2 linked regions of the Skermanella sp. TT6 genome follow. The protein of the gene in region 2 interacts with the protein of the main gene of each other region in a pairwise test. Links are inferred from orthologs where the notes say so. Each region holds a gene or a part of one and is shown on either strand. Other genes may lie near its edges. The genes, in order: IGS68_RS23520 and IGS68_RS18430.

Region 1 (14,595 bases), 1.1 Mb from region 2 along the record:
TAAGGCAGGAACAGGGCCGACCGCGCGCCCACCACCACGCGCGCGGCGCCGGTCGCCACGTCGCGCCAGGTGGCGCGCCGCTGGGCGCCGGACAGGTCGCTGTGCCACTGGTGCGGCGGCGCCCCGAAGCGGAGGGCGAACCGCTCCAGCCACTGGGCCGACAGGGCGATCTCCGGCAGCAGGACCAGCACCTGCTTCCCGGCCTCCAAAGCCGCCGCGATTCCCTCGAAATAGACCTCCGTCTTGCCCGACCCGGTAACGCCGTCCAGCAGGGTCGCGCTGAAGGCGCCGGCCGCGACGCGGGCGCGCAGGGCCGCGGCCCCGGCCGCCTGCTCGCCCGACAGATGGGGGCCGGGAAGGCTCCAGTCCGGCAGCGGCAGGTCGCGGGTGGGATGCAGCAGCACCGGCTCCAGCACGCCTGCGTCGGCCAACCCGCGGACCACGCCGACGCCGCACCCGGCATCAAGCGCCAGCTCGGCCGGGGGGCGCGGCGGCCCGTCGGCCAGCAGGTCGAGCACCCGGCGCCGGGCCGGGGTCATGCGCAGCTCGGCCAGCCGGCCGGGATCGCCCAGGCGATAGGCGGTCACCGGCTTGGGCGGTTCCATGCCGCCGATCGCGCTCAGGGCCATGCGCAGGACGGCACCCGGCGGCGCCATTGTGTAGGCGGCCACCCAGTCGATGAAGCGCCGCTGGACCTCCGGCATCGGCGGCACGTCGAACCGCTGGGCGATCGGCCGCAGCTTGCCGTCGGCGACTTCGCCCGCGCCCGGCCCCCAGACGACGCCCAGCAGGTGGCGGGGGCCGAGCGGCACCTCGACATAGTCGCCGGGCGCCACGTCGAGCCCGGCCGGCACCTTGTAATCGTACGCCTCCGGCAAGGGCAGCGGCAGCAGCACCGACACCCGCCTGGGAGCCGGAGGCGGCGCCTCCCAGCCATCGCCGAAATCGAATCCGGGGGCGGAACTGGAACCCTGATCCACCATGGGCTAGAGTGTTCCCGAGTTTCCGGGCCGGCTGCCGCGCAGGCGCCCGCCGCAATCGCCGCTTCGCTCAATCAAGGATCGTTTCCTGATGAAGTTCTTCATCGACACCGCCGACCTCGCCGAAATCCGGGACCTCGCCGATACCGGCCTCCTGGACGGTGTTACCACCAACCCGTCCCTGGTCGCCAAGTCCGGCCGCAACTTCATCGAACTGGTCAAGGAAATCTGCCAGATCGTTCCCGGCCCGGTCAGCGCCGAGGTCGCCGCGATCGATTTCGACACCATGCTGGCCGAGGGCAAGTACCTGGCGACCCTGGCACCGAACATCGCGGTCAAGGTGCCGCTGACCCCGGCCGGGCTGAAGGTCTGCAACATCCTGTCGTCCGGCGGCACGATGGTCAATGTCACCTTGTGCTTCTCCGCCGCGCAGGCGCTGCTGGCGGCCAAGGCCGGCGCCACCTTCATCTCCCCCTTCGTCGGCCGGCTGGACGACATCGGGTATGACGGGCTGTCGCTGATCTCCGATATCGTGCAGATCTACGACCAGTATCCCGGCATCACCACCGAAGTGCTCGTCGCCTCGATCCGCCACCCGATCCACATCGTCGAGAGCGCCAAGATGGGCGCCCACGTCGCGACCATGCCGCCGTCGGTGCTGCGCCAGCTGTTCAAGCATCCCCTGACCGAGAAGGGCCTGGATCAGTTCGTCGCCGACTGGGCGGGCACTGGACAGACGATTCTGGACAAGGCCGCCGAGTAGGCTCACAACGTTAACGCCTGATGGAGTAAGTTCCGCTTGGGACGGGCACGGGTTCAGACAATGGGAGAGGGCCGACGCTGATGGCTCGGGAAACCGGACATAGCCAAAGGACGATGGACGCGCTGACTGCTGAGGATGTCGCGGCATATCTGCGCGAGCATCCCGATTTCCTGACCCAGCACGCCGACCTTGTCCAGCACCTGACGCCTCCCGCCATGGCGCACGGCAAGGGAGTGGTGGATTTCCAGTACTTCATGGTCGAGCGGCTTCGCGGCGAGGTCGGGCGCCTGAAGGAGCAGCAGCGGGAGCTGATCACCACCACTCGCGCCAACATCAACAACCAGAACCGGATCCATGCCGCCGTGCTGTTCCTGCTGGACGCACGGTCGTTCGAGCAGCTGATCCAGACCATCACGACGGATCTGGCGGTGCTGCTGGACCTCGACGTGGCCGGCCTGGCGGTGGAGGCGAACGGCGACGACAGGCCGCACGTACACACCTCGGGCGTACGGGTGGTCGAGGCGGGTACGGTCGACGGGTGGCTGGGCAAGCGCGACGTCATGCTCTATTCCGACACGCGCGGCGACCCGGCGATCTTCGGCGCCGCGGCCGGGCTGGTACGCTCGCAGGCGCTGATCCGCATCCAGGTCAGCGAGGATACGCCGCCGGGGCTGCTCGCCTTCGGCAGCCGCGATCCCGACATGTTCCATTCCGGCCAGGGGACCGAGCTGGTCTGCTTCCTGGGCCGGGTGATCGAGCGCAGCATCCGGGCATGGCTCGACCTGCCGGAGTAATCGGTTTCTCCTGCGCCGAGGACGTCACGGCGGCGATCGCCGCCTGGCGCCGCTGGCTGGAGATGGAGAAGCGCGTCTCGCGCCACACGCTGACGGCGTACACCGCCGACCTCTCGGGATTCCTGGAGTTCCTGACCGGATATCATGGCCGCCCGCCGGCGCTGAACGACCTCAGCGCCGCCCGGCTGATGGATTTCCGCGCCTGGCTGGCCCGGCAGGCCGCGGACGGCCTGGGCACGGCGAGCCGGGCGCGGGCGCTGTCGGGCATCCGCAACTTCTTCCGCTGGCTCGACCGCAGCGGGCGGATGCACAACGCCGCGGTCGGGCTGATCCGGGCGCCCAAGCTGCCCGACCGGCTGCCCAAGCCCCTCACGGTGGCCGACGCCGCGGCCTTGCTGCCCAACGCCGAGGCCTGGGCCAACCAGCCCTGGGTCGGCAAGCGCGACCGGGCGCTGTTCACCCTGCTCTATGGCTGCGGCCTGCGCATCGACGAGGCCCTGAGCCTGGACCGGCGCGACATGCCGGCCGACGATACCCTGGTCGTGACCGGCAAGGGCAGCAAGCAGCGCATGGTGCCGGTGCTGCCGGTGGTGCGCGACGCCCTGGCCGACTATGTCGCCGCCTGCCCCTACGCCCTGCCTGCGGACGGGCCGCTGTTCGTCGGGGTGCGCGGCGGCCGGCTCAGGGCCGCCATCGCCCAGAAGCAGATGCGGGAGATCCGGCATTTGATGGGCCTGCCCGACACCGCCACGCCCCACGCCCTGCGCCACAGCTTCGCGACCCATCTGCTGGCCGACGGCAGCGACCTCCGGGCGATCCAGGACCTGCTCGGCCACGCCTCCCTGTCCAGCACCCAGCGCTATACCGAGGTGGACGCGGACCAGATGCTCGGCGTCTACGACAACGCCCATCCCCGCGCCCGCAGGAAGCCCGCGGAGGACTAGCGCTTCCCGCCGTCTCTCCCGCCGCTTCCCATGTCGCCCAGGGCGAGCAGCGCCACCGGCCCCAGCGCCACCACCAGCCCTTGGGAGACGAAGGCCAGTCCCCAGGCCAGGTGGCTCTCCCCGCCGCCCGCCGCGTCCAGGACCACCCCGAACATCACCGAGCCCACGAAGGCCGCCCCGAATCCGAGGAAGGAATGGACCGCCATGGTGGCGCCGCGGCGGCCCGGCAGGGCGTTGGTGACGGCGCCGACGGTCAGCGACGCGCTGTCGGCGGTCACCGTGACGCCGTAGAGCGCCACGACGCAGACCGCCAGCCAGAACGGCAGGCTCGCCGAGAAACCGACGCCGCAGGCCAGCAGCGCCGACCCCGCCATGATCGCGACCAGGACGCGGCGCCGGCCGTAGCGGGTCGCGGCCTCGTTGCCGAGGATGCTGGCCGGAAGCCCCAGCAGCAGGATGACGGTGCCCAGGGTCGTGACCACCGCCGGGACGGTCCCATCGGGCACGGTCCCGGCGCTGGCCGCGAAGGCGAAGGCAAGGAAGGCCACCAGCCAGGCGCGCAGGCCGAACAGCTCGTAGCAGTGCGCCGAATAGGCCAGGATGTAGCCCATGGCCGCCCGGTGGCGCAGCACGGGCCGGAAGTCGAGCAGCGCGGTCTCGGCCGCCGCGGGACGCTCGGCCGGCGCCCGGGGGATCCCCCACCAGGCGAGCGCCAGGGCGGCGGCGGTCGCCGCCGAGGAGGCCAGGAAGGCCACCCGCCAGCCGAACTCCGCCCCCGCCAGCCCGGCGATCAGCACCGAGGCGCTGGAGCCCAGCGCGTAACTGGCCGTGTAGAAGGACAGATAGCGCCCCTGCCGCGGCCCGGCGGTATGGTCGGACAGGATCCGCAGCCCCGGCATGTAGGTTCCGGCCAGCCCCACGCCGCCCAGGGCCCTGAACAGCATGGCGGTCCAGAACCCCTCCGCGAACAGCGCGAAGCCCAGCAGCGCCAGGGCCGCCAGCGCCGTCGAGAACAGGTAGATCCGCCGAGGATCGATCCGGTCGGTCAAGGTGACCAGGACCGGCACGGCGGCGACGTAGCCGCCGTGGAACACGCCGTTGATCCAGCCGGCCTCCACCGTGCCCAGGCGCCACTCCGCGAAGAAGGTCGGCAGCAGCGCCGGGAAGCTCATGGTGCCGGCCATGCCGAGCACCTCGGCAAGGCAGAGCACCAGGGCCAGCCGGCCGGGAGTGGACCTTCCGGCCGCCGGATCCGACGGCGCCGGCTTACATGTGGAGGGGTCGGCCATCCACCGCCAGGGCCGCTTCCTTGACCGCCTCGTTCAGGGTCGGGTGGGCGTGGCAGGTCCGCGCGATGTCCTCGGCGGACGCACCGAACTCCATCGCCAGGGCCAACTCGGCGATCAGGTCGCCAGCGCTGGCGCCGACGATGTGGACGCCCAGCACGCGGTCGGTCGCGGCGTCGGCCAGCATCTTCACGAAGCCTTCGGTCATGCCCAGGGCGCGGGCGCGGCCATTGGCGGTGAAGGGGAACTTGCCGACCTTGTACTTGACGCCCGCGGCCTTCAGCTGCTCCTCCGTCTTGCCGACGGTGGAGGCCTCCGGCCAAGTGTAGACCACGCCGGGAATGGCGTCGTAGTTGATGTGGGCCGACTGGCCCGCGATCAGCTCGGCCACCGCGACGCCCTCGTCCTCGGCCTTGTGGGCCAGCATCTGCCCCTCGATCACGTCGCCGATGGCATAGATGCCGGGGACGTTGGTCTCCCAGTGGTGGGAGGTGACGATCCGGCCGCGCTGGTTGATCTCGACGCCCATCTCCTCCAGGCCCAGCCCGGCGGTGTAGGGCCGGCGGCCGATCGCGACCAGGACGACGTCGGCCTCGATCTGCTGCGCCTCGCCGCCCTTGGACGGTTCGACCGTCAGGGTGACGCCCGCGTTGCCCACCGCGGCCGCCGTGACCTTGGTGTTCAGCTTGAAGGTCATGCCCTGCTTGCCCAGGATGCGCTGCATCTGCTTGGACACTTCGCCGTCCATGCCCGGCAGGATCCGGTCCAGGAACTCGATCACGGTAACCTCGGCGCCCAGCCGGCCCCAGACCGAGGCCATCTCCAGCCCGATCACGCCGCCGCCGATCACCGCGAAGCGCTTGGGCACCTCGGCCAGCTCCAGCGCGCCGGTGGAGGTGACGATCCGCTGCTCGTCGACCTCTACGCCGGGGACCGGCATCGATTCCGAACCGGTGGCGATGATGATGTTCTTGGCACCGACGGTCTCGCTGCCGCCATCGCCCTCGATCGTCACCTCGTTCCTGGCGGTGATGCGGCCGCGGCCCTTCAGCCAGTCGACCTTGTTCTTCTTGAACAGGAACTCGATGCCCTTGGTGTTGTCCTCGACCACCTTGTTCTTGTTGGCCATCATCGTCGGCAGGTCCAGCTCGACCGAACCCAGCTTGATGCCGTGCGACGCGAAGCTGTGCTTGGCTTCCTCGAACTTCTCCGAACTGGTGAGCAGCGCCTTGGACGGGATGCAGCCGACATTGAGGCAGGTGCCGCCCAGAGTCTTGCGCATTTCCACGCAGGCCGTCTTCAGGCCGAGCTGAGCTGCGCGGATCGCGGCGACGTATCCGCCGGGACCGCCGCCGATGACTACAACGTCGTAGGTTTTCTCAGGCATTTTTCTTCTTCGCCTCCGTGGGCAGCTCGCGAGCGTGGCCGTGCTTTGCGGATGCGATTTATGGCCTCTCAAGCGGCCCGTGGCAATCGCCGTGACTGTCACAAGCCTATGGAAATGCCCGAAATCCCTGATATTGGCGGTACTTGGCGGCACGCAGGGCAGCTGCGCGGCGATGGGTCGCACGGCTGGTCCCGGCGCCATGGCACTGCCGTAAATCTTCCTTAACCGAGCAGGCGCTCATCATGCTTGCGGCATAGGACGGAGCGCATAAGACGTCGCTTTCCGGCACACATTTGAAGCAAGAACATGGCCGACGAGACGTTCCATCAAACCCAACATGATCTGGCGCGGACGCTGATCCGTACCTTCTACGAGGCGCTGGCGGTCCAATTCGAGCGCAAGGACCACATTACCCGAGACGAGCTCGACCGCGCCTTCACCCTGATCGAGGGGTTCTGGCCGAAGACGCTGCCCGCCTTCAAGGCCAATTGCCGGCTGTGCCTGGACAAGCACGGCGCCCGCGCCTACAACCCCGATGCCCGCCGCAAAGATTTCCTGACCCGTTTCGTCTTCTCCCTGCTGATCACCAGCATCCCGTCCCGCATGGACCCGATCAGCGGCAAGCACTTCCCCCAGGTGATCGTCCGGGGCATCCAGCGCAACGTCACGACCCTGTTCAGCAATGCCGAGTACGAGATGCTGAACAGCCAGGCCCAGGCGATCTTCGCCACCATCGGGACCGACGACGATACCCAGATGTGGCCGCTGATCCGGGCGGACGAGACCATGAGCATGCTGGCGGACAAGATCTTCATCCGCATGCTGCTGCGCTTCAAGCAGTTCAACCATCAGCGCCAGACCTTCACCGCGGCCATCGTCGGCAGCATCGAGGCCAATGTCTACAAGTTCACCGACCAGGACTTCTGCACCGTCTTCGAGGCGATGTTCAGCCGCTACGAGGCCCTGATCCGCACGCCGGAGGGACGGATCAAGATGGATGTCTATTACGGGGACGGCACCGCGGACGGGATCTCCAGCATCTTCTTCGCCTTCGAGCAGTTCAAGAAGGACCTGGCCGCTCGCGAGGGCCGGACCAAGGGGATGCTGTCGGCGAGGCGCCGGTGACTCGCGTCCAATTTTGGTAGGTTTTTATTAACCATACAGCCGTCATTCTCCCTCTGGTTGACTTGCCAGTTCGGGGAACCCATGACCTGCATCGTTGGATTGATCGAAGGCCGCCGCGTATGGATGGGCGGCGACAGCGCCGGAGTTTCCGGTTTGGACATCACCGTGCGCGCCGACCCCAAGGTCTTCCGCAACGGCGATTTCCTGATCGGGTTCACCAGCTCGTTCCGCATGGGCCAGCTGCTGGCGTTCCGGCTGCGTCCGCCGAAGCGGCCCGAAGGGATGGACGTGTTCCGCTTCATGGTCACCGACTTCGTGGACGAGGTCCGGAACTGCCTCAAGGAGGGCGGCTACGCCCAGCGCAACAACGACGCCGAGCAGGGCGGCAGCTTCCTGGTGGCCTACGAGGGCCGGCTGTTCTCGATCCAGAGCGACTATCAGGTCTGCGAGACGACCCGCGGCTTCCACGCGATCGGCTGCGGCGCCGACTATGCGCTCGGCTCCCTGGCCTCCACCGTCGGCCAGCCGGCGGAGCAGCGCGTCCGGAAAGGGTTGGAATGCGCCGAACTGCTGAATGGCGGCGTCCGTGCCCCCTTCCGGATCGAATACCTGGACGCCGAGGAGGACAACCTGACCCTGCCGCTGCTCAGCGCCGTCGCGTAGAGCTCTGCCCGATCGGGTCGATCCGCCCGGGGCAGCCGAACCGATGCGTTGCGCCATAGGCGCAACCTACGATCGACGGTCCGCAACACCTCCGCCCTGCGTCGAATCGTAGGTTGCGCCCATGGCGCAACACGGTGCGGACCGCCGGCGGTCGCTCAGAAGATGGTCTGGCCGTGACCGACATATTGCGGTGCCATGACGCGGAAGCGTGACCAGACCTTCTTGAGGTTGGGCTGCTGGACGGGCTTGAGCAGGTAGTCGTCGGCCCCCAGCGACCGCGCGTCGCGCACCGTGTCCATCGAGGCGTCCGACGTCACCATCACCACATAAGCGTCGCGCCGCAGCGCCTTGATCGCCTTCAGCGCCTGGATGCCCGTCATGTCCGGCATGTGGACGTCCAGGAAGACGATGTCGAAATATTCCCGGTTGCAGGCCTCGACCGCCATCCGCCCGTCGTCGGCGCCGGTCACCATGCTTTCGACCCCCAGCAGATCGAGGCCGCGCTTCAGCAGCGCCTGGCCGGTACGGCTGTCGTCGGCGGTCAGCACCGCGAAGGGCCGACGGATCTCCTCCAGCGTGGACATGATCCGGTTCAGCGACGCGCCGCTGATCGGCTTGGTCACGAAGCCCAGGGCGCCGTAGTCCTGCGCGGTCCCGCTGGCCGCGGCGCTGGTGTCCGAAGAGATCATGAAGACCAGGGCGCAGGGATCGTACGACCGGATCGCGTGCAGCGTCTGCAGACCGTCGAGGCCCGGCATGTGGATGTCGAGCAGGACGAGGTCGTGGCGTTGCGCGCGGTAGGCCGCGAGGGCGTCGGTCCCGTTGTCCGCCTCGGTGATCTGGAAGTTCGTGCCCGGCCAGACGAGATTGCCCTTGATGAGAGCCCGCATGGCCCGCGAATCGTCGGCCAGCAGGACCTTGACCTTGGCGGGAAGCTTCACGGCTCGCCGTCCCGATGCTCGATGATTTGAACCACGATGAACCGCCCCAGGAATGGATGGACGAGATTAACCGCGACGACGCCCGCCGGGGATGCGGTATGGTGGCCCATCGCCTCGGGTCCGCGCTCGGCGACGGACGGCAGGGACAGGACGGCGGCGCCGCGGACCAGGCCCTTCACGTTTCCCGCGACCGTGTTGCACAGTTCGGCCACCACGTCGGTCCGCTCGGCGGGCGTGGTTTCCTCCGCGGGGATGCCGAACAGGGCGGAGGCAAGGCAGGCCGCCAGCGGCGAGGGCACCCGGACGGCGACGGTGCCGTTCCAGGCGCCGGACAGCCTGGCCTGGGCAAGCACGACTCGGGCGTCCGTCCTGCTCAGCGCCGGGGAAGGTGGCTCCGGAAACGATGCCAGCGCCTCGGCGACGAAGGTGGTGACCGCCTCCTCGGTGATGCCGTGCTCCAGAGCGCTCATGCTGTCTTCCGCCCCGCCGGATGAGGATACGACGACGCCCCGGCCAGGGGATGGCCGGGGCGTGGGTTTCGCTTGCGCCGTGATGCCGGATCAGACGTCCAGCAGGATGCGCTGCGGGTCCTCGATGCACTCCTTGACGCGGACCAGGAAGGTGACCGCTTCCTTGCCGTCGATGATGCGGTGGTCGTAGCTCAGCGCCAGGTACATCATCGGGCGGATCTCGATCTTGCCGTTGACCACCATCGGGCGCTCCTGGGTCTTGTGCATGCCCAGGATGGCCGACTGCGGCGGGTTGATGATCGGGGTCGACATCAGCGAGCCGTAGACGCCGCCGTTTGAGATCGTGAAGGTGCCGCCGGACAGCTCCTCCATGGACAGCTTGCCGTCCCTCGCCTTCTTGCCGAGCGCGCCGATGGTCTTCTCGACCCCGGCGAAGTTCAGCTTGTCGGCGTCGCGCACCACCGGAACCACCAGGCCGCTCGGCGTGCCGACGGCGACGCCGATGTCATAGTAGTTCTTGTAGATGATGTCGGTGCCCTCGATCTCGGCGTTGACCGCCGGGAGCTCCTGGAGCGCCGTGATGCAGGCCTTCACGAAGAACGACATGAAGCCCAGCTTGACGCCGTGCTTCTTCTCGAACACGTCCTTGTAGGAATTGCGCACGGCCAGCAGGTTGGTCATATCCACCTCGTTGAAGGTGGTCAGCATGGCCGCGGTGTCCTGGGCCTCCTTCAGGCGCTCGGCGATGCGCTGGCGCAGGCGCGTCATGCGGACGCGCTCCTCCTGCTCGGCGCGGGCGCGCGGGCCGGCCGGAACGGCGGGCTTGGGCGCCGGCTTGGCCGCGGGGGCCGGAGCGGGGGCGGCCGGCATCTGGGTCGGGCGGCTCTCCAGGTAGCGCAGCACGTCTTCCTTGGTCAGGCGGCCGTCCTTGCCGGTCGCCTGGATGTCCGACGCCTTCAGCTTGTTGTCGTCGATCAGCTTGCGCACCGCCGGGGACAGGGTGTCGTGCTGCTCGGCTGCCGGAGCGGCGGGGGCCGCCGGCGCGGGGGCCGGGGCGGGTTCGGCCTTGGCTTCCGGCTTCGACTCCGCAGGCTTGGCGGCCGGGGCGCCGGCGCCGTCGGACAGGGTGCCCAGCAGGGCCCCGACCTCGACCGTGGCGCCTTCCTCGGCGACGATCTCGGCCAGCGTGCCGGCGGAGGTGGCGTTGACCTCCAGCGTGACCTTGTCGGTTTCCAGTTCCAGCAGCGGCTCGTCCATGGCGACCGAGTCGCCGACCTTCTTCAGCCACTTCGCGACGGTGGCTTCGCTGACCGATTCACCGAGGACGGGGACCGTGATTTCCAGGGCCATGATTTCAAACCTTTTTATGTGAGCGGTTCGCTCGGTTTTGTTGGGAGGTGCGGGGGCGGCCGCAGGACGGCGCCCCCGCAGGTCCGGTTACTTGACGGTCAGCGCCTCGTCGACGAGCTGCGCCTGCTCGCGGTTGTGCCGCTTCAGCAGGCCGGTCGCCGGGGACGCCGCCTCGACGCGGCCGGCATAGAGCGGACGGGTGGCCTTGATCTGGGCGGCGACCATGCAGTCCTCGAGCCGGCGGTCGATGAAGGCCCAGGCCCCCATGTTGCGCGGCTCTTCCTGGCACCAGACCACGTCGGCGTTGACGTAGCGGGACAGCTCGCGGGTCAGCGAGGTGCGCGGGAACGGATAGAGCTGCTCCAGCCGGACGATCGCCACGTCTTTGATGCCCCGCGTCTCGCGCTCCTGCAGCAGGTCGTAATAGACCTTGCCGGTGCACAGCACGACCCGCTTGACCTGGTCGTCGGCGACCAGCTCGTACGGCTCGCTCAGGATGCGGTGGAACGAGGTGCCGGGACCGAAATCCTCCAGCTTCGACACCGCCAGCTTGTGGCGCAGCAGCGACTTCGGCTCGAACACGACCAGCGGCTTGCGGAAGTCGCGGCGGACCTGCCGGCGCAGCGCATGGAAATAGTTGGCCGGCGTCGTGCAGTTCAGGATCTGCCAGTTGTCCTCGCCGCACATCTGCAGGTACCGCTCCAGGCGGGCGGAGCTGTGCTCCGGCCCCTGCCCCTCGTAGCCGTGGGGCAGCAGCATCACCAGGCCTGACATGCGCAGCCACTTGGACTCGCCCGAGCTGATGAACTGGTCGATGATCACCTGGGCGCCGTTGGCGAAGTCGCCGAACTGCGCCTCCCAGATCACCAGCTCGTGCGGCTCGGCCAGCGAGACGCCGTATTCGAAGCCCAGGACCGCCGCTTCCGACAGCGGGCTGTCGTGGACCTCATAGATCGCCTGGCCTTCCCGGATGTTGTTGAGCGGGATGAAGCGCTCCTCGGTCTCCTGGTCGACCAGCACGGAGTGCCGCTGGGAGAAGGTGCCGCGGCCGACGTCCTGGCCGGACAGGCGGACCGGCGTGCCCTCGACGCACAGGGTGCCGAACGCCAGCGCCTCGGCGGTCGCCCAGTCGATGCCCTCGCCGCTCTCGATCGCCTGGGCCTTGGCCTTGAGCTGGCGGGCGATCTTGGAATTGATCTTGATGTGCTTCGGCTCGGTCGATATCGCCTTGCCGACCTCGCGCAGCACGTCCAGCTCGACCGCGGTGTTGCCGCGGCGGTCGTCGCCCGACGCCGCCTCCAGGCCCGACCACTTGCCTTCCAGCCAGTCGGCGCGGTTGGGCTTGTAGTGGCTGGCGACCTCGAACTCGTCCTCCAGCTTCTTGTAGAAGTCGGCGACGATCTTCTCCGACTCCTCCGCCGTGATCACGTTCTCGTCGATCAGCTTCTTGGCGTAGATCTCGCGGGTCGTGGCGTGGCTGCGGATCGCCTTGTACATCAGCGGCTGGGTGAACGCGGGCTCGTCACCCTCGTTGTGGCCGTGGCGGCGGTAGCAGAACAGGTCAACGACCACGTCCTTCTTGAACTTCTGGCGGAACTCGATCGCGATCCGCGCGACGTGGACGACCGCCTCCGGGTCGTCGCCGTTGACGTGGAAGATCGGCGCCTGGATCATCTTCGCGACGTCGGTGCAGTACGGCCCCGAGCGCGAATAGCTCGGCATCGTGGTGAAGCCGATCTGGTTGTTGATGATGAAGTGGATCGTGCCGCCGACGCGATAGCCCTTCAGCTCGCTCATCATCAGCGTCTCGGCCACCAGTCCCTGGCCGGCGAAGGCGGCGTCGCCGTGCAGCAGGATGCCCAGCACCTCGTCGCGGCTCTCGTCGGTCGGCGGGACGGTGCCGCAACGCTGGATCTGCTTGGCGCGCACGCGGCCGATCACGACCGGGTCGACCGCTTCAAGGTGCGACGGGTTCGGGCTCAGCGACAGGTGGACGGAGTTGCCGTCGAAGTCGCGGTCCGACGAGGTGCCCAGGTGGTACTTCACGTCGCCCGAACCCTGGACGTCCTCCGGATGGGCCGAATTGCCCTGGAACTCGGAGAAGATCGCCTTGAACGGCTTGCCCATGAAGTTGGCCAGCACGTTGAGCCGGCCGCGGTGGGCCATGCCGAGCACGACCTCCCGCAGTCCCAGCTGGCCGCCGCGCTTCAGCACCTGCTCCATGGCGGGCATCAGGGCCTCGCCGCCGTCCAGGCCGAAGCGCTTGGTGCCGGTGTATTTCTTGTCGAGGAAGCGCTCGAAGTTCTCGGCCGCGGTCAGCCGCTCCAGGATCGCCTTCTTGCCGTTGACCGTGAAGTCGGTGTGGTTGCGCCCGCCCTCGATGCGCTCCTGGATCCAGGCCTTCTGGTCGGGGTCCTGGATATGCATGAACTCGACGCCGATGGTGCCGCAATAGGTCTTCTTCAGGACCTCCAGGATCTGGCGCAGCGTCGCCGTCTCCATGCCGAGGACGTTGTTGATGAAGATCGGGCGGTCCCAGTCGGCGTCGGTGAAGCCGTAGGTCTTGGGATCCAATTCCGGATGCTGCTCGCGCTTCTCCAGCCCCAGCGGGTCCAGGGTGGCCTGGAGATGGCCGCGGACGCGGTAGACGCGGATCAGCATCAGCGCCCGCAGGCTGTCCAGCGTGGCGGCGCGGAGCTGGTCCTGGTCCAGTGCAGCCGCCGGTGCCGCGGCGCCGTTCGCGGCGGCGTGGCCGTTGGCCTTGGCCGAGCCGTTCGGCTTGGCGGCGGGGGCGGGTTCCTCGCCGATCACCGCCGTGGTGTTGGGCGCCCAGCTCGCCCCGCGCAGTTCGTCCAGCACCTCCCGCGCGTCGTCGTTCAGCTCGCCGAAGAAGCTGCTCCAGCTCTGGTCGACGGACTGCGGGTCCTTGAGATAACGGGCGTACAGCTCGGCGATGAAAGTGGCGTTCGAGCCGAATAGGAACGATGACTGATCAGGGGTCGCTGCGATCGCTGACATTTGTTAATGACGCGGGCGTTGGCGCCCGCGCCCTCTTTCTGGCAAGGGTTTACGGCTCCGATGGGCCGGTCGGGGACCGGCCCGGGCTGATCGTCATCAACCCTTCAGAGCCTTCAGCATGGTGCTGCCCAGGCTGGCCGGGCTGTCGGCAACGTGGATGCCGGCGGACTTCAGCGCCTCGACCTTGAAGTCGGCGGTGTCGTTGCCGCCGGAGATCACGGCGCCGGCATGTCCCATCCGGCGTCCCGGAGGAGCGGTGCGGCCGGCGATGAAGCCCACGACGGGCTTCTTCGTCTTGCTGTCCCTGAGGAATTCGGCTCCCTTGACCTCGGCGTCGCCGCCGATCTCGCCGATCATGATGATGCCTTCGGTCTCCGGATCGTCCAGGAACAGCTCCAGGCTGTCCACGAAGTTGGTGCCGTTGACCGGGTCGCCGCCGATGCCGATGCAGGTCGATTGCCCCAGGCCCGCCGCCGTGGTCTGCGCCACCGCCTCATATGTGAGCGTGCCGGAGCGGGAGACAACACCGATCTTGCCGCGGCGGTGGATGTGGCCCGGCATGATGCCGATCTTGCATTCGTCCGGGGTGATGACGCCCGGGCAGTTCGGACCGATCAGGCGGGTCTTGGAGCCGGCCAGGGCGCGCTTGACGGTCACCATGTCGAGGACGGGGATGCCCTCGGTGATGCAGACCACCAAGGCGATCTCGGCGTCGATCGCCTCCAGGATCGCGTCGGCCGCGAACGGCGGCGGGACGTAGATCACGCTGGCGTTGGCGCCGGTGACATGGACGGCCTCGGCGACGGTGTCGAACACCGGCAGGTCGAGGTGCTTGGTGCCGCCCTTGCCGGGGGTGACGCCGCCGACCATCTGC
Region 2 (16,119 bases):
AACAGCTCGCCGTCCAGGATGAGCCACACCGCCAGGGGCACCGACAGCAGGCGCCCCATGGTGATGATGTTGGGGATGCTCATGATGCTTGGACCCGGACCGTCACCGGAAGGTTCGGCCGACCGGTCCAGGTGCCCGCGATCCGGACCAGCGCAGCTGCCAGACGGGCCCCGGCTGGTAGACGCCGACCGGCTGCCCGGCCGGTCCCATCACTGAAACCGGCGCCGCGACGGTTGCCGGCACCGCGGGCAGACCGGCCTGGGCGGCGCCCTGGTCGAGCGGCGCCGCCTCGGTCAGTTCCAGGTCCTGCTGCGACAGCGCGGTCTTCAGCACCTCGGGGGAGCCCCGGTAGGTCAGTTCGACCCGCGCCGCGGACCGGGTCAGCGACATCAGGTCGGCGCTGGTCACGGTCGGAACTTGTGAAAGCCGCCGCTTGGTCTGGACCCAGTCGTCGAGCCCGGCGATCGGGACGGCGACCTGCATGGTCTGCTCCGGGCCGGCGGCCACGGTGTTGGCCTGCCGCCACTTCTCCTCCAGCGAGCGGACGACGGCGGCGACCCCGCCGGCCAGATAGGCGTCCACGGTCTGGCCGGGAGCGGCGGGCACGGTGACGGTATCGCTGCGTCTCGTCCCGTCCGGCGAGTAGCGGGTCAGCCTGACGGTGTTGGGCTGGGACGGGTCCGGCTCCGTTCCGCGAACCCCCAGCACGGCCACCAGCACGTCGCTGGCGCCGTAGCGCTCCGCGATCGCGTTGAACCCGCCGGTATCGCCTTCGAGCGCGGTGGCGGCGCTGACGTCGGCGATGTCGGTCAGTTCGCCGTAAGGGACGACGATCGGGACCATGCCCTGAGGCGGCGGGAAATTCTCCCACGCGGCGCGCCAGGCGCTGCGGTCCTCCCACAGGACCGGCGGATTGCCGGTCGACTGGTAGACCGGCAGCACCAGCACGGGCCGGCTGCGGACCTCGACGTAGCTGGCGCCCTTGTCCTGGAGCAGCGTCCGTACGTTCGCGGGGCGAAAGCGTACGGTCAGCGTCGCCAGGTAGCGCACGGCCGAACTGCGTTCCCGCTGCACCTCGAAGTCCTGCACCAGCCTTGCCACCTCCAGGTCGCTCAGTTCCGGCGCGCGGGCGCCCGGAACGGGGCTCAGCCGGCCGTACAGTTCGGCGAACGCCTTGCGCTGCGCCTCGGTGATCGCACGGTCGCGCGCCGCCGCGGCATTGTCTGCCGTGACGTCGACGGCGACGTCCTTCACGGTGAAGATATCGCTGCTTTCCTGCGCCCGCGCCGGGGCGGAAAAAGCCAGCAGCGCGAAGCCGAGGACTAGCTGGAACAGGCATGCCAGCGGACGGCGGTGAAGCATTGCAAAGCCTTCCGTTTCGAGTATGTTCGGCCCTTGATGCCGGCCCGTGATGCTGTTCATGACCTGGGACCGGCCCGGTTTATAACCCAGCGCACGCGAGGACGCCATCAGCACCACACCGAATAACACCGGCGACGCCTATAAGGATGCCGGGGTCGACATCGATGCCGGCGCTGCCCTCGTCGATGCGATCAAGCCGCTGGCGAAGGCTACGGCCCGGGTCGGGGCGGATGCGGGACTGGGCGGTTTCGGTGCCCTGTTCGACCTGAAGGCGGCCGGCTACAAGGACCCGATCCTGGTCGCCAGCACCGACGGCGTGGGCACCAAGCTTAAGATCGCGATCGCGGCCGGCAAGCACGACACGATCGGCATCGACCTGGTCGCCATGAGCGTCAACGACCTCGTGGTACAGGGCGCCGAGCCGCTGTTCTTCCTCGATTATTTCGCGACCGGAAAGCTCGACGTGGCGGCCGGGCGGGATATCGTCGCCGGCATCGCCGAAGGCTGCCGGCAGGCCGGGTGCGCGCTGATCGGCGGCGAGACGGCCGAGATGCCGGGCATGTACGCGGGCAAGGACTACGACCTCGCCGGTTTCGCCGTTGGGGCGGCCGAGCGCGGGCAGATCCTGACCGGCGCCGACGTGGCCGCGGGCGACGTGGTGCTGGGGCTGGCGTCGAGCGGCGTCCACTCCAACGGCTATTCGCTGGTGCGCCGGATCGTCGAGAAGGCCGGGCTGTCCTACCAGGACGAGGCGCCGTTCGCGCCCGGGACCACCGTCGGCGAGGCCCTGCTGACGCCGACCCGGATCTACGTCAAGCCGGTCCTGGCCGCCGTTCGGGCGGGCACGGTGAAGGCGCTGGCCCACATCACCGGCGGCGGCCTGATCGACAACATTCCCCGCGTGCTGCCCGAAGGCCTCGGCGTCTCGCTGGATGCCTCGGCCTGGCCGCTGCTCCCGGTGTTTCGCTGGATGGCTGAGTCGGCCGTCATCGGCGACGACGACTTGGCGCGCACCTTCAACTGCGGCATCGGCATGGTCGTCATCGCGGCGGCGGACAAGGCCGGCGAGGCGCAGCGCATCCTGGCGGAGGCCGGCGAGACGGTCTACCGGATCGGCGAGGTGCAGCCCGCGATCGGCGATGTCGACCGCGTGGTGATCGACGGAGTGGACGCGGCGTGGCACGGCTGAAGGTCGGCGTCCTGATCTCGGGCCGCGGAAGCAATCTCCAGGCCCTGATCGACGCCTGCGCCGATCCCTCCTTTCCGGCGGAGATCGTGCTGGTGCTGTCCAACAAGGCCGATGCCTTCGGGTTGGAACGGGCCAGGACGGCCGGCATCCCGGCATCGGTGGTCAGTCACCGGGATTTCGCCGACAAGCCCGGCTTCGAGGCCGCGATGGACTCGGCGCTGAGGTCGGCCGGAGTCGAGCTCGTCTGCCTCGCGGGATTCATGCGGCTTCTGACGGCCGACTTCGTCGAGCGCTGGCGCGACCGGCTGATCAACATCCACCCCTCGCTGCTGCCGTCCTTCAAGGGGCTCGACACCCATGCCCGGGCGATCGAGGCCGGCGTCAAGTTCACCGGCTGCACGGTGCATTTCGTCCGCCCCGCCATGGACGAGGGACCGATCATCGTCCAGGCCGCGGTCCCCGTCCTGCCCGAGGACGACCCCCACGCCCTGGGCGACCGCGTGCTGGTTGCCGAGCACCGGTGCTATCCCCTGGCGCTTCGCCTGATCGCGGAGGGCAGGGCCCGAGTCGAGGGGGAGCGGGTCGTCCTGTCCCAGGGCTCCCTCCTGGCGGAAGAGCCGGTGCTGAACCCTCCCGCATGAATCCGATCGCGGATAGCGCTTGTAAATCGACCGGCCGTCCCTTAAATCGGGACCGCCGAAAACCGAATAACAGCGCAGAGGTTGGAGATGGCCGTGGCCGACAATAACGACGATCTTCGGAACGAAGAGTTCCGCGCCCATTTGGAAACCTATCAGCTTTTCACCATGCTGACGAAGTACGGCACCATCGCCGTCGTTGTCATCCTGGTTCTCATGGCGATCTTCCTTCTCTGACGCCTCGACCGGGTGGCGCCCGTCTCCTACAGCGCGGCGGTCGCGCCCGGTTCCATGACTCCCCCGTTCAATCCCTTCCGCATTGATTGGAACGACTGCACCTTCTCCCAGTGGGATGCCCTGCTGGCCCGGTGCAAGCGCCCGACGCTGCTACAGTCCTGGCAATATGGCCTGGCGCTGGCCAAGACCGAGGGATGGAAGGCCGATTTCGGCATCATCCGCTTCGAGAACAAGCCGGTCGGCCTGGTCCAGGTGCAGACCAGGCGCTGGCTGCCGTTCCTGACCACCTGCAGGATCTATCGCGGCCCGTTGTGGATCTATGACGAGATCCCGGGTGAGATGCTGAAGCTGGTCCTGCGCATGATCCGGGACCGCTATCACCTGCTGCGCGGTCGGCCCCTCGTCTTCCATCCCGAAATGATCGACGGCGAGGCCGCGCGGAAGCGCCTTGCGGAGACCGGCTTCCATCGGAGGGAGGAGGGGTACGAATCGGTCTGGCTCGACCTCGCTCCCGAACCCGACGCCCTGAGGGCCGGGCTGGACCGCAAATGGCGCAACAAGCTCCATCAGGCGGAACGCAACGGCCTTACCGTCGAGGTCGACACGGCGGCCGTCCATTTCGACTGGCTGATGGAGCTTTACCTGCAGGACAAGATGGCGCGGAACTACCGCGGACCGTCACCCGCCTTCCTGCGCGTCCTGCATAACCTGTCGGCTGAATCGACACCGCCGGTCCTGCTCAGGGCTGTTCACCAGGGCAGGCCGGTCGCCGGCGTGCTGCTGGTGCGGCATGGTGCCGCGGCGACCTATCAGGTCGGCTGGAACGGGGAGGAAGGACGCGGTTTGCGCGCCCATCACCTGCTGCTGTGGCAGTCGGCGCTGTGGCTGAAGGCCCGGGGCCATACCGGCTTCGACCTCGGCGGCATCAACGAGACGACGCCGGGGATCGCCCGGTTCAAGATCGGCATGGGCGGACAGCCGTTCCGCCTCGTCGGCGGATACGTCTAACCGTCCCGATACCGTCAGTTCCCGACCGGGGTCCGTATCAGGGAACGATCTCGCTCTTGCTGAAGAAGAACTTGATCTCGCGGGCGGCGTTCTCCGGGCTGTCCGAGCCGTGGACCGAGTTGGCCTCGATCGACTCGGCGAAGTCCTTGCGGATCGTGCCGGGGGCGGCGTTCGCCGGGTTGGTTGCGCCCATGATGTCGCGGTTGCGCTGGACGGCGTTCTCGCCTTCCAGCACCTGGACCACCACGGGACCCGAAATCATGAAGTCGACCAGCTCGCCGAAGAACGAGCGCTCGGCATGGACCTCGTAGAACTTTTCCGCCTGTTCCTTGGTCAGGCGGATGCGCTTCTGCGCGACGATCCGCAGCCCGGCTTCCTCGAAGCGGGCATTGATCTTGCCCGTAAGGTTCCGGCGGGTCGCGTCCGGCTTGATGATGGACAAGGTCCGTTCGACGGCCATGTTGGAAGGCTCCTGTGTGCTCTCGCAAAATTCGCGGCGTTATATACGCGCATCGACCGGGTTAGCAACGGGGCTTTTTCAACGGACGCTTCCGGCGCCCCTTACGGCGCCATCGCGATTTCCGTTTCCAGTCCCTTCAAAACCGCCCGTCCGCCATGCTATCACCAGCCCCGGCATGCTTCACATCAACGATCTGATTTTCCGCTTCGGCGGGCGTGTGATCTTCGACCACGCCACCGTCGCCATTCCCAAGGGCCATCGCGTCGCGCTGGTCGGCCGCAACGGCACGGGCAAGACGACCCTGCTGCGCCTGATCGCCGGCCAGATGGCCCCGGACGGCGGGTCCATCACCATGCCCGCGGAGTCCCGCCTCGGCATCGTCGCCCAGGAGGCGCCGAGCAGCGGCGTCAGCCTGATCGACACGGTGCTCGCCGCCGACGTGGAGCGCACGGCCCTGCTGGCCGAGGCGGAGACCGCCCGCGACCCGCACCGCATCGGCGAGATCCACACCCGGCTGGCCGACATCCACGCCCACTCGGCCCCGGCCCGCGCCGCCCAGATCCTGTCGGGCCTGGGCTTCGACGCGGAGGCGCAGACCCGGCCTTGCAGCGACTTCTCCGGCGGCTGGCGCATGCGCGTGGCGCTGGCCGGCGTGCTGTTCGCCCAGCCGGAACTGCTGCTGCTGGACGAGCCGACCAACCACCTGGACCTCGAAGCGACGATCTGGCTGGAGAACTACCTGCGGAACTATCCGCACACGATCCTGCTGGTCAGCCACGACCGCGAACTGCTGAACAAGGTGCCGACCACCACGGTCCACCTGGACCAGGGCAAGCTGGTCTCCTATGCCGGCGGGTACGACCAGTTCGAGCGGACCCGGCGCGCCAACCTGGAGCGGCTGGCCGCCAACCAGGCGAAGCAGATCGCCCAGCGAAAGCATATCCAGTCCTACATCGACCGGTTCCGCTACAAGGCGTCCAAGGCGCGGCAGGCCCAGAGCCGGATCAAGATGCTGGAGCGGATGGAGCCCATCGTCAGCATCGTCGAGGATCACACCGTCAGTTTCGACTTCCCGTCGCCCGAGCCGCTGGCACCGCCGCTGATCCAGCTCGAGGACGTCGATGTCGGCTACGACGGCAAGCCGATCCTGCGCGGGCTGGACCTGCGCATCGACCTGGACGACCGGATCGCGCTGCTGGGCGCCAACGGCAATGGCAAATCGACCCTGGTCAAGCTGCTGGCCAGCCGGCTCGCCCCCTTGAAGGGCGAGATGCGGAAGTCCGGCAAGCTGAAGATCGGCTATTTCGCCCAGCACCAGGCCGAGGAACTGGACCTCAACCTGACCGCGGTCGCCCAGGCGCGGCTGTGGATGAAGGACGTGGTCGACGAAAAGGTCCGCGCCCATCTCGGCCGCTTCGGCTTTCCCCAGCAGAAGGCCGACACCCAGATCGGCAAGCTGTCGGGGGGCGAAAAGGCCCGCCTCCTGTTCGCCCTGATGACCCGGGACGCGCCGCATGTCCTGATGCTCGACGAGCCGACCAACCACCTGGACATCGACAGCCGCCAGGCGCTGATCCAGGCGATCAACGGCTTCGAGGGGGCGGTGATCCTGATCAGCCACGACCCCCACCTGATCGAGCTGACCGCCGACCGGCTGTGGCTGGTCGACGGCGGCGCCTGCAGGCCCTATGACGGCGACCTGGAGGACTACCGCAAGCTTCTCCTGGAGAAGAGCCGGGCCGACCGCTCGGACGGTGCCGACCGCGACGCCGGGCCCAGCAAGAAGGACCAGCGCCGCGCCGCCGCCGAGCTGCGGGCAGCATTGGCGCCGCTCAAGCGCAAGGCGGACGATGCCGAGAAGCTGATCGCCAGGCTGACCCGCGAGCGGCAGGCACTGGAGACCAAGCTGGCCGATCCCGCCCTCTATAGCGGCCCGGCGGACAAGGTGACCAAGCTCCAGATCGACCTGGGCGAGGTGCAGAAGAAGCTCGGCACCGCCGAGGACACCTGGATGGAGGCGCTGGAAGCGCTGGAGACCGCCGAGGCGGAGGCGGCCGGCGCCGCCTGAGCGCACCGCTCACTCCTTGGCCGGCGTCCTAGCCAGAAGGACGTCGGCAAGCCCGGCGGGCAGGGCGCCGACCAGCCAGCTCATGAAGTATGTCGGCAACGGGAAGGCGATGCGGGCACGGTCGCGCTCCAGGCCGCGCCGGATGATCCGGGCCGCCCGGTCGGCATCCATCAGGAAGGGCATCGGAAAGCGGTTGCGGTCGGTGATACGGCTGCGCACGAAGCCGGGGCAGATCACCGAGACCTGGATGCCGTTCGGCCGCAGCGCCAGCCGGAGCGACTCGCCGTAGCTCCTCACCGCCGCCTTGCTGGCGCAGTAGGCCGGGGCTCCAGGATAGCCGTGGAATCCGGCAAGCGAGCTGACCAGCCCAAGCTGGCCGCGTCCGCGTTCCGTCATCGGGCCGATCAGCGGGTGGATGGTGTTCAGCACGCCGTCCAGGTTGACCGAGAAGATGCGCCGGGCCTGCTCCTCGCTCTCGCCCCGGCCGCGCTTTCCGTCACCGCCGCCGGTCCCGCCGCTGATGCCGGCATTGGCGATGCACAGGTCGATCGGCGACACGGCATCGACCCCGGACAGCCACCGCCGCATGCCCTCGCGGTCGGTCACGTCGATAACCGTCGCCCGGACATCGGCCCCGCGCGCGGAGCAGCGGGCCGCCACCGCGTCCAGCCTGGTCCGGTCGCGGCCGGTCAGCACCAGCATCGTCGCGGGGCCGGCATAGGCTTCGGCCAGGGCTTCGCCGATGCCGCTGGAGGCGCCGGTGATCAGGATCGTACGGGGATCGCGCATGACGTGTTTCCGGGCGTCGGGATCGGAGCGGAGGCGGGTGTCGCTTGTTGTCAAGGGATGCGAGGGGTATAACGGCGGCCACCCAACGGTACTAGCGAGGCAGCGTTGAGCGCTCAACAACAAGTCGCCAGCATGACTGGTTTCGCCCGGGCCGAAGGGCGCGACCAGGGGTATGCCTGGACCTTCGAGATCAAGAGCGTCAACAGCAGGAACCTCGACCTCCGCTGCCGGCTGGCGCCGGGCTTCGACGCGCTGGAGCCGGTCGCCCGGACCTCCGTTCCCCAGCGGGTGCGCCGCGGCAGCGTCAACGTGTCCCTGGCGGTCACCCGGACGGCCGCGCCGAATCAGGTCCGGATCAACCGCGACCTGCTGGACCAGCTCATCGCCCTTGCCGGCGAACTCGGCGGGACGACGGAGAAACCGAGGCTGGACTCGCTGCTCGCGGTGCGGGGCGTGGTCGAGACGGTCGAGGACGCCGATTTCGGCGACGACCGCGAGCGACTCGAAGCCGCCATGGCGGCGACCCTCCAGCAGGCGCTCGACAGTCTCGGCGCGGTCCGGCTGGCGGAGGGGGCGCGGCTGGTGGAAGTGCTCAACCAGCACCTGAACGAGATCGCCCGGTTGACCGACCAGGCCTCCGCCTGCGCGGCGCTCCAGCCGGAGGCGCTCCGGCAGAAGCTGCGCGGGCAGGTCGCCGCCCTGCTGGACGCGGTGCCCAGCCTGACCGAGGAGCGGCTGGCCCAGGAAGCGGCGCTCCTGATCGCCCGAGCCGACGTGCGCGAGGAGCTGGACCGGCTGCGTGCCCACGTGGCCGCCGCGCGCGACATGCTGGCCAAGGGTGGCGCGATTGGCCGGCAGCTCGACTTCCTGTGCCAGGAATTCAACCGGGAAGCCAACACCCTGTGCTCCAAGTCGTCCGACGTGGAGCTGACCCGCACCGGCCTCGCCCTCAAGGCCGCCATCGAACAGTTGCGTGAGCAGGCACAGAACATCGAATGACCGTACCCATGGACATGCAGCCAGCCGGACCCGGCCCGGCCAAGATCGGACGCCGCGGGCTGATGCTGGTGCTGTCGTCGCCGTCGGGCGCCGGCAAGACCACGATCGCGCGCCGCATGCTTCAGCGCAACAGCAGCCTGACCATGTCGGTATCGGTCACCACCCGCCCGATGCGGCCGGGGGAGGTCGACGGGGTCGACTATCACTTCATCGATCGCGAGAGGTTCGAGCAGATGGTCGCCGAGCGCCAGCTGCTGGAGCACGCGCGGGTCTTCGGAAACTATTACGGAACGCCGAAGGAGCCGGTCGAGCAGGCGCTTGCCAAAGGGCGGGAGATCCTGTTCGACATCGACTGGCAGGGAACCCAACAACTCGCCGAGAACGCCCGGGACGATCTGGTCAGCGTCTTCGTCCTGCCGCCGTCCGCCAAGGAACTGGAGCGCCGGCTGTATGCCCGCGCCCAGGACAGCGCCGAGGTGATCGCCGGCCGCATGGCCAAGGCGTCGGACGAGATGAGCCACTATTTCGACTACGACTACGTGATCGTCAATCACGACATCGAGTCAAGCGTCCAGCAGGTGCAGACCATCCTCGAGGCCGAGCGCCTCAAGCGGCGGCGCCAGGTCGGTCTGGCCGACTTCGTCCGGCAGCTCCAGGACGGCCTCTGAGGATTTCACGCGCTGGCGCGGTTTCCGCAGCCGGCCGTTCCACTCGCCGCACTGCGTTGCGCCATGGGCGCAACCTACGGCTCGATGCACGGCGGAGTTGATGCGAGCCGTAGGTTGCGCCCATGGCGCAACGCATCGGATCAGCTGTCCCGGGCGGATCGACCTGATCGGGTACAGCCCTAGCGCTCTACGCGCTCCCGGTATGCCCGCGCCAGGGCCGCGAAGCCGGCGACGGGGATTTCCTCCGCGCGTTGGGTCGGCACCAGTCCCGCCCGCTCGATCAGCGACTCGGCGTCGCCCAGGGACTTCAGGCTGGCCCGCAGCATCTTGCGGCGCTGGCCGAAGGCGGCGGCGGTCACCGCCTCCATAGCCTCGAACTCGGCGGGTTCCGGAGCCTGCCTCGGAACGAGCTGCACGACCGTCGATTCGATCTTCGGCGGCGGCGTGAAGGCGCGGGCGGGCAGGTTGAACAGCGGACGCACCTCCGCCCGCCATTGCGCGATCACCGACAGCCTGCCATAGGTCTTGCCGCCCGGTTTCGCCGCCAGCCGGTCGGCGACCTCTCGCTGGAACATCAGCGTCAGGCTGCGGAACCGCTCGATCCGGCGCAGCCAGCCGATCAGAAGCGGCGTGGCGACATTGTAGGGCAGGTTCGCGACGATGGCGCGCGGGGCAGGGGCCAGGGCTTCGACGGCGGCTTCCAGCGCGTCGCCTTCGACCAGCCGCAGCCTGCCCTCGGCCGCCTCCACCAGATCGGCCAGCGCGGTGATGCAGCGGGCATCGCGTTCGATCGCGACCACCCCGGCGGCATCCGTGTTCAGCAGGGCCCGCGTCAATCCGCCGGGGCCGGGACCGACCTCGACCACCGTGACGCCGGCCAGGTCGCCGGCCGCCCGGGCGATCCGTCCCGTCAGGTTCAGGTCGAGCAGGAAGTTCTGCCCGAGCGCCTTGCGGGCTCCCAGGTCGAAGCGCGCTATGACGTCGCGGAGCGGCGGCAGGTCGTCGATCCGGCTCATCTCCCGCAGCGCTCTGGAACGTACCGCCGCGCGGCGCGGAAGCCCGCCATTTCCACGGCCGTCTTCAGCGCCGCGATCAGGCTGGCGGGGCCGGCCTTACCGGTACCGGCGATGTCCAGGGCCGTGCCGTGGTCCGGGGAGGTCCGCACGAAGGGCAGGCCCAGCGTGATGTTCACCCCGGTGTCGAAATCCACCGTCTTCAGCGGGATCAACGCCTGGTCGTGGTACATGCAAAGCACCGCGTCGTACCGCCTGCGGGCGGCGGCGTGGAACAGCGTGTCGGCGGGGAGCGGGCCGATCACGTCGTACCCCTCGCGCTTCAGCACGGTCGCCGCCGGGGTGATGATCTCGATCTCCTCGGTGCCCAAGGTGCCGCCCTCGCCGGCATGGGGATTGAGCGCCGCCAGGGCGAGCCGGGGTTTCTCGATCCCGAAGTCCGCGGACAGGGCGGCGGCGGTCACCCGCGCGCACTGCACGATCCCCTGGGTGGTCAGGGCGTCGATCGCGTCGCGCAGCGGCAGGTGGATCGTCACCGGGACGACCCGCAGGCCGCCGCCCGCCAGCATCATCACCGGCTCGGTCACCATTCCGGCCAGGGCGGCCAGGTATTCGGTATGGCCGGGATAGCCGAAGCCGGCCCGGTACAGCGCGCTCTTCTGGATCGGGTTGGTCACCATGGCCGAGCAGGCGCCGGCCTGGACCAGCATGACTGCGCGCTCGATGCTGGCGAGGACGGCGGCCCCGTTCTCCGGGTCGGGCTTCCCCGGTACCACAGCATGGTCCAGCGGGACGGGCAGGACCGGAAGCGCGTGGTCGAACGCGGCGACCGCTTCCGCCGGATCTCCCACCGGGGCGACCGGGACCTGCAGGCCGACGAGGCGGCCGAGCGCCTCGATCCGGGCGGGATCGTCCAGCAGCACGAACGCCGGAACCGACCGGTCCCGCCTTGCCGCCCAGGCTATCAGCGCCAATTCGCCGCCGATGCCCGACGGCTCGCCCATGGTCAGGGCGAGTGGCCCGCCGCCGGTGCCCATCAGACGCGCAGGTCCACGAAGGCCGACATGCGCAGGTCGCGCAGGAGCCGGCGCTGCAGCATGTCGAGGCGGTCCTGGCCCAGGGCCCCCAGGATCTGGTCGCGCGGCGGCAGCACCGTCCCCGTGGTCCGCTGTTCGCGCAGCAGCAGGATATGGTAGCCGGTCAGGCTGCGGATCGGGCGGGAGGCCTGTCCCGGACGCAGATCGCGGAGCGCCGAGTCGAGCTCGTCGGGCAATTGGCCCTGCTGCACCCAGCCCAGGTCGCCGCCGTTGGTGGCGCCGGCCGACTGCGAGAACTGCCGCGCCACGGCGGGGAAGCTGGCGCCCTGGCCGATCTGCTCGACCAGCCGGTCGGCCAGACGCCGGACCTCCTCCTCCCGCTCGGGCGAGTCGACGGCCAGGAAGATCTCGGCGGCCAAGTACTCGGGCTTGCCCGCGTTGGCCTCGATGCGGCGGAGCACCGCGTCGATCTCCTCCTCGCCGATCTCGATGCTGGGCCTCAGGCGGCGCTGGACCAGCTTGCCCCAGCCTATGGTGGCCCGGATCTGGCTTTCCAGCGCGCTCCGCGGCACGCCTTGGCTGGAGAGCATCTTCTCCAGTTGGTCCCGCTTCATCTGGTTCTGCTCGGCGACCCGGCCGAAGGCGTCGTCGATCTCCTTGTCGGTCACCGAGATATTGGCCCGCGACGCTTCCTGCATCTGCAGCCGCTCGTCGACCAGGCTGCGCAGCACCTGCGGGGTGAGCCGCTGGCGGACCTCCGCGGTGCCGGGCAGGCCGGAGGAGACCAGCGCCAGCTGCAGCCGGGCGGAAAGGTCGGACATCGAGATGATGTCGTCGTTCACCACGGCGGCGATGCCTTCGACCGAACGCGCCGGCGGCGGTGCGATCGCGGGTGGCTCGGCCGGGCGCGACTGCTGGGCGGGTGCCGCCGGACGTGGTGCTGCCTGCGGAGCGGCCCGCGGCGCCGTCTGCTGGGGAGCCGTCTGCTGAGGAGCCGTCTGCTGCGGCGCAGGACGTTGCTGCTGCTGTTGCTGCTGGTCGCCCTGGGGAACGGTCTGGGGCGTGGCGAACTGCGCGGCCGCCGGAAGGGGTCCCATGGTGCCGGCCGAAGCGATCAAGGCCGCGGTGAAGATTGCGGCGCTCCAGCTCCGTCGTATGCGGCGGCTGATCGGGTAAAGCATGAATCTATGCACTTTCGGCCCTTCCAATGCTTTGGGCGGTCACGGGTTCGAATACGGGTCGGAAGCAAACGCTGGAGTGCTCGCCGGCATGGTCATCCGTCCTCGAGGTGGAGCAGCACGGCGATGCCGAGCAGCAGGCTCGCCCCGGCCGGAGCCCAGGCCGCCAGGGGCACGGGGATCGTCTCGGATATGCCGAAGGCGCGGACCACGTCGCTGAACAGGAAGAGCACGAAGCCGGTCACGACGCCGCCCGCCACCATCATCATGGTTCCGCCCCGCCGTGTCTGGCGCAGCGAGAAGGCGGCGGCGAACAGCACCATGGCGCAGAACAGCAGCGGCGTCGACAGCAGCGACTGGAAATGCAGCCGGTGGCGGGTCGCGGAGAAGCCGGTTTCCTGCAGCGTCCTGATGAAGCCCGGCAGTTCCCAGAAGGACATGCTGTCGGGCGAGGCGAAGCTCTCCTGGATGCGCTCCAGCGTCAGGTCGGTGTCGAGCCGGTAGGAGTCGAAGGCTTCCGCCGGACCCGCCCCGGTGTTCAGCCAGCCCTGGCGGATCATCCAGTGACCCGGCTCCAGCGTCGCGGAGGTGGCGTCGATCCGGCTCGCGAACTCGCCGTTGGCGTCGTACATGAAGACGTTGACCGGCCGCAGGGTGGTGGTGCCGGCCTCGGCGGTGTCGGCGTGGATCAGGTACTGGCCGTTCTCCTGGATCTGGCGGAGCCACAGGCCGGAGCCCGACACCACCAGCGAACTGGTCCGGCCGCGCAGGTACCGGTCCTCCATCTTCTCGTACCGGGCGACCAGCACCGATCCGGCCGGGTTGATCACGGTCACCTGGAACACGGCGATCAGCGGCGCGACGATCAGCACCGGCGCCAGGAACTGCCAGGCCGAGACCCCGACGGCGCGGGCGACCACCAGCTCCTGGCTGCGGGTCAGGCGCCAGAAGGTGAACATCCCGGCGAACAGGATCACGAACGGGAACACCTGCTGGCCGATCTCCGGCAGCTTGAACAGCGCCATCCGCACGACGACCGAGAAGGTCGCGTCGGGCTTCCCGGCGGCCCGGCGAAGCAACTCCACCGTGTCCAGCAGCAGGATGACCGCCAGCAGGATGCCCAGGAGCATGCAGAAGTAGAGCAGGAACTGCCGCCCTATATAGCGCGAGAGCGTGGCCGAGGTCCTCATCCCGATCACCCCGCCGTCGGTTGGAAACGGGATATGCCGCGGGAGCCCCGCAGCCGCTGCCCGATCATCAGGAAGGCGCCGACCGCCAGCGGGACGGCGGCGACGACGTAGAGGAGCGGGATGAAGGCGTTGTTGTTGACCGCCAGGTTGGTGATGCCGAGCGCCGCGCTCTGCAGGACCAGCACGCCGGCCACGGCCGCGACGATGCGCCGGCTCTGGCCGCGCCGGTTGAACTCGCCCACCAGCAGGATCGCCACGCCCATCATGGTGAAGCCCAACGCGAAGATCGGGCTGGTGTAGCGCTGGTGCAGCTCCGCGGTCAGCCGGCTCCTGAAGGGCAGCAGGTCCGGGTCGTCGGCCGCATGCATCAGGTCGGCGGTCGAGCGCTCCCGCGCGTCCGGGACACGTTCGGCGAACTGCTTCTCGAAGATGCGGAGGTCGACGGCGTAGCGGTCGAAATACAGCTGCGACATGCGGCCGGTCGCGAGGTCTACCTCCTGGCGGTTGCCGTCGAAAACGACGACGCGGGTTCCCGCCTCGCCCTCCACGGTCATGCCGCGGTCGGCATTGATCGTGACCGGCTTGCCCGGCACGCGGGTGTCGTGGATCAGCAGGCCCTGCAATTCACCGTCCGGCATCCGCCGCCGGACATAGACGGTGACGCCGTCGCCTGCCTCGTTGAAGACGCCTTCGCGCAGGAACACCGTCGAGAACTCGCTCCTCGCGAGGCTTTCCAGCCGGCTCAGCTCGCGGTGGGCAACGGGGGCGAGGTAGAGCGTCAGCCCGTAGCCCATCATCGTGACCAGCAGGGCCAGGATCAACGCGGGCTTGGCGAGCCCCCACGGACCCAGCCCGGCGGACCGCATCACCACCAGTTCCGAATCCATCGTCAGGCGGTTGTAGGTGAACAGCACGGCGGCCAGCAGGCTGATCGGCAGCACGATCGACAGGAACGTGGGAAGGGTGACCACCATGAGCTGAAGGAACAGGTAGACCGGCGCCCCGCCGTCCACCACGATCTCGAGAAGGCGCAACGACTGGGTGAGCCAGATGACAAGCGTCAAACCGGCGGTGACGAAGACGGTCGCCACGGCCAGGTGGCGGAAGAGATAGAGCGTCAACCGTTTCATGGACTCGCACTTATACCTGGCCAATCCGCCGTCCAGTACCCGGAGTATCGGCCCTGCCAGCGGCCCGACGGACGAAAGTGGCGCACGAGCCCTGGTCGGCATAGCTTGACAGCGTAGTGGCCGTGTTCTTTATCGGACACGCGCCGTCGAAACAACCATCCGATGCCGGGCCGGCCAAATTGCCGCCGGGACAAAAAGCCCCATCTGGCCCCATACGCTCAAACATGAGGGCGATAACCCATGAGGGTAGACATGAAATTCACGTTCTCCGATCTGACCTCGTCGCTGCCCACATCCGGCTCGCTCGTCCTGCCCGTCCTCGCCGAACGCACGCTGACGCCCGCCGGCACCGACCTCGACGGGAAGACCGGCGGCACCCTGACCCGCGCCATGGCCGCCAACAAGTTCTCCGGCAAGGCCGACGAGGTCCTGACCATCGTGGCGCCCGGCGGGGTCGACCTCGACCACATCGTCCTGGTCGGCCTCGGCAAGCCGGAGCAGGTCACCGACCTGATCCTGCAGGATGCCGGTGGCGCCATTGTGGCGGCCCTGGGGAAAAACGCGGCCGAGGCGTCGGTGGTGGTCGAGCAGGCGGCGGGCGTGGCGCTGGAGCCGTCGGCCATGGCGGCCGAGATCGCCTTCGGGGCGCTGCTGCGCTCCTACCGGTTCGACAAGTACCGCACGAAGGAGAAGCCGGAAGCCAAGCCCGCGCTGCAGGCGGTCAGCCTCCTGACCAAGGGCGCGGATGCCGCGGAGAAGCTGTTCGCCGACCGCGAGGCGGTCGCTTCCGGCGTCTTCCTGACCCGCGACGTCGTCTCCGAACCGGCCAACATCCTCTATCCGCGCACGCTCGCCGACCGCTGCCTGGAACTGTCCGACCTGGGCGTCGAGGTCGAGGTTCTCGACCAGGGGCAGATGGCGAAGCTCGGCATGGGCGCGCTGCTCGGCGTGGCGCAGGGAAGCGTGCGGGAGCCGTACCTGGTCGTCATGAAGTACGACGGCGCCCCCGAGGCCGCGGACAAGCGGCCGGTCGCCTTCGTCGGCAAGGGCGTCACCTTCGACACCGGCGGCATCTCCATCAAGCCCGCGGCCGGGATGGAGGACATGAAGTGGGACATGGGCGGCGCCGGCGTGGTCCTGGGCCTGATGAAGG

Evidence for each region.
Region 1: the proteins of IGS68_RS18430 (region 2) and IGS68_RS23520 interact in binary tests that used the Escherichia coli proteins (3 or more experiments, as listed by UniProt). The link is inferred for Skermanella sp. TT6 from one-to-one orthologs.

The regions. Positions count from the first base shown.
Region 1 is NZ_CP067420.1:5,038,577-5,053,171, forward strand. Bases 10,591-14,089 are described here. They hold IGS68_RS23520 (2-oxoglutarate dehydrogenase E1 component), read right to left. Parts: upstream 13,722-14,089; coding sequence 10,791-13,721; downstream 10,591-10,790. Other genes in these bases: odhB (2-oxoglutarate dehydrogenase complex dihydrolipoyllysine-residue succinyltransferase), read right to left, coding at 10,591-10,703; sucD (succinate--CoA ligase subunit alpha), read right to left, coding at 13,818-14,089. Also shown: IGS68_RS23465 (primosomal protein N'), read right to left, coding at 1-983; fsa (fructose-6-phosphate aldolase), read left to right, coding at 1,072-1,743; IGS68_RS23475 (DUF484 family protein), read left to right, coding at 1,857-2,537; IGS68_RS23480 (tyrosine recombinase XerC), read left to right, coding at 2,516-3,481; IGS68_RS23485 (MFS transporter), read right to left, coding at 3,478-4,770; lpdA (dihydrolipoyl dehydrogenase), read right to left, coding at 4,748-6,154; IGS68_RS23495 (hypothetical protein), read left to right, coding at 6,461-7,279; IGS68_RS23500 (hypothetical protein), read left to right, coding at 7,361-7,942; IGS68_RS23505 (response regulator), read right to left, coding at 8,098-8,883; IGS68_RS23510 (chemotaxis protein CheX), read right to left, coding at 8,880-9,353; more of odhB, read right to left, coding at 9,444-10,590; more of sucD, read right to left, coding at 14,090-14,595. UniProt on the Escherichia coli protein: E1 component of the 2-oxoglutarate dehydrogenase (OGDH) complex which catalyzes the decarboxylation of 2-oxoglutarate, the first step in the conversion of 2-oxoglutarate to succinyl-CoA and CO(2).
Region 2 is NZ_CP067420.1:3,935,916-3,952,034, reverse strand. Bases 4,537-7,515 are described here. They hold IGS68_RS18430 (ABC-F family ATP-binding cassette domain-containing protein), read left to right. Parts: upstream 4,537-5,069; coding sequence 5,070-6,962; downstream 6,963-7,515. Other genes in these bases: IGS68_RS18425 (SDR family NAD(P)-dependent oxidoreductase), read right to left, coding at 6,972-7,515; ndk (nucleoside-diphosphate kinase), read right to left, coding at 4,537-4,894. In the rest of the region: IGS68_RS18465 (CDP-alcohol phosphatidyltransferase family protein), read right to left, coding at 1-83; IGS68_RS18460 (DUF2066 domain-containing protein), read right to left, coding at 103-1,362; purM (phosphoribosylformylglycinamidine cyclo-ligase), read left to right, coding at 1,469-2,551; purN (phosphoribosylglycinamide formyltransferase), read left to right, coding at 2,539-3,192; IGS68_RS18445 (aa3-type cytochrome c oxidase subunit IV), read left to right, coding at 3,286-3,426; IGS68_RS18440 (lipid II:glycine glycyltransferase FemX), read left to right, coding at 3,481-4,434; more of ndk, read right to left, coding at 4,472-4,536; more of IGS68_RS18425, read right to left, coding at 7,516-7,751; IGS68_RS18420 (YicC/YloC family endoribonuclease), read left to right, coding at 7,884-8,750; gmk (guanylate kinase), read left to right, coding at 8,765-9,418; 16S rRNA (adenine(1518)-N(6)/adenine(1519)-N(6))-dimethyltransferase RsmA, read right to left, coding at 9,598-10,434; 4-hydroxythreonine-4-phosphate dehydrogenase PdxA, read right to left, coding at 10,431-11,468; IGS68_RS18400 (peptidylprolyl isomerase), read right to left, coding at 11,468-12,649; LPS export ABC transporter permease LptG, read right to left, coding at 12,742-13,836; LPS export ABC transporter permease LptF, read right to left, coding at 13,842-14,966; IGS68_RS18385 (leucyl aminopeptidase), read left to right, coding at 15,219-16,119. UniProt on the Escherichia coli protein: Genetic data indicate it may be involved in ribosome assembly or function.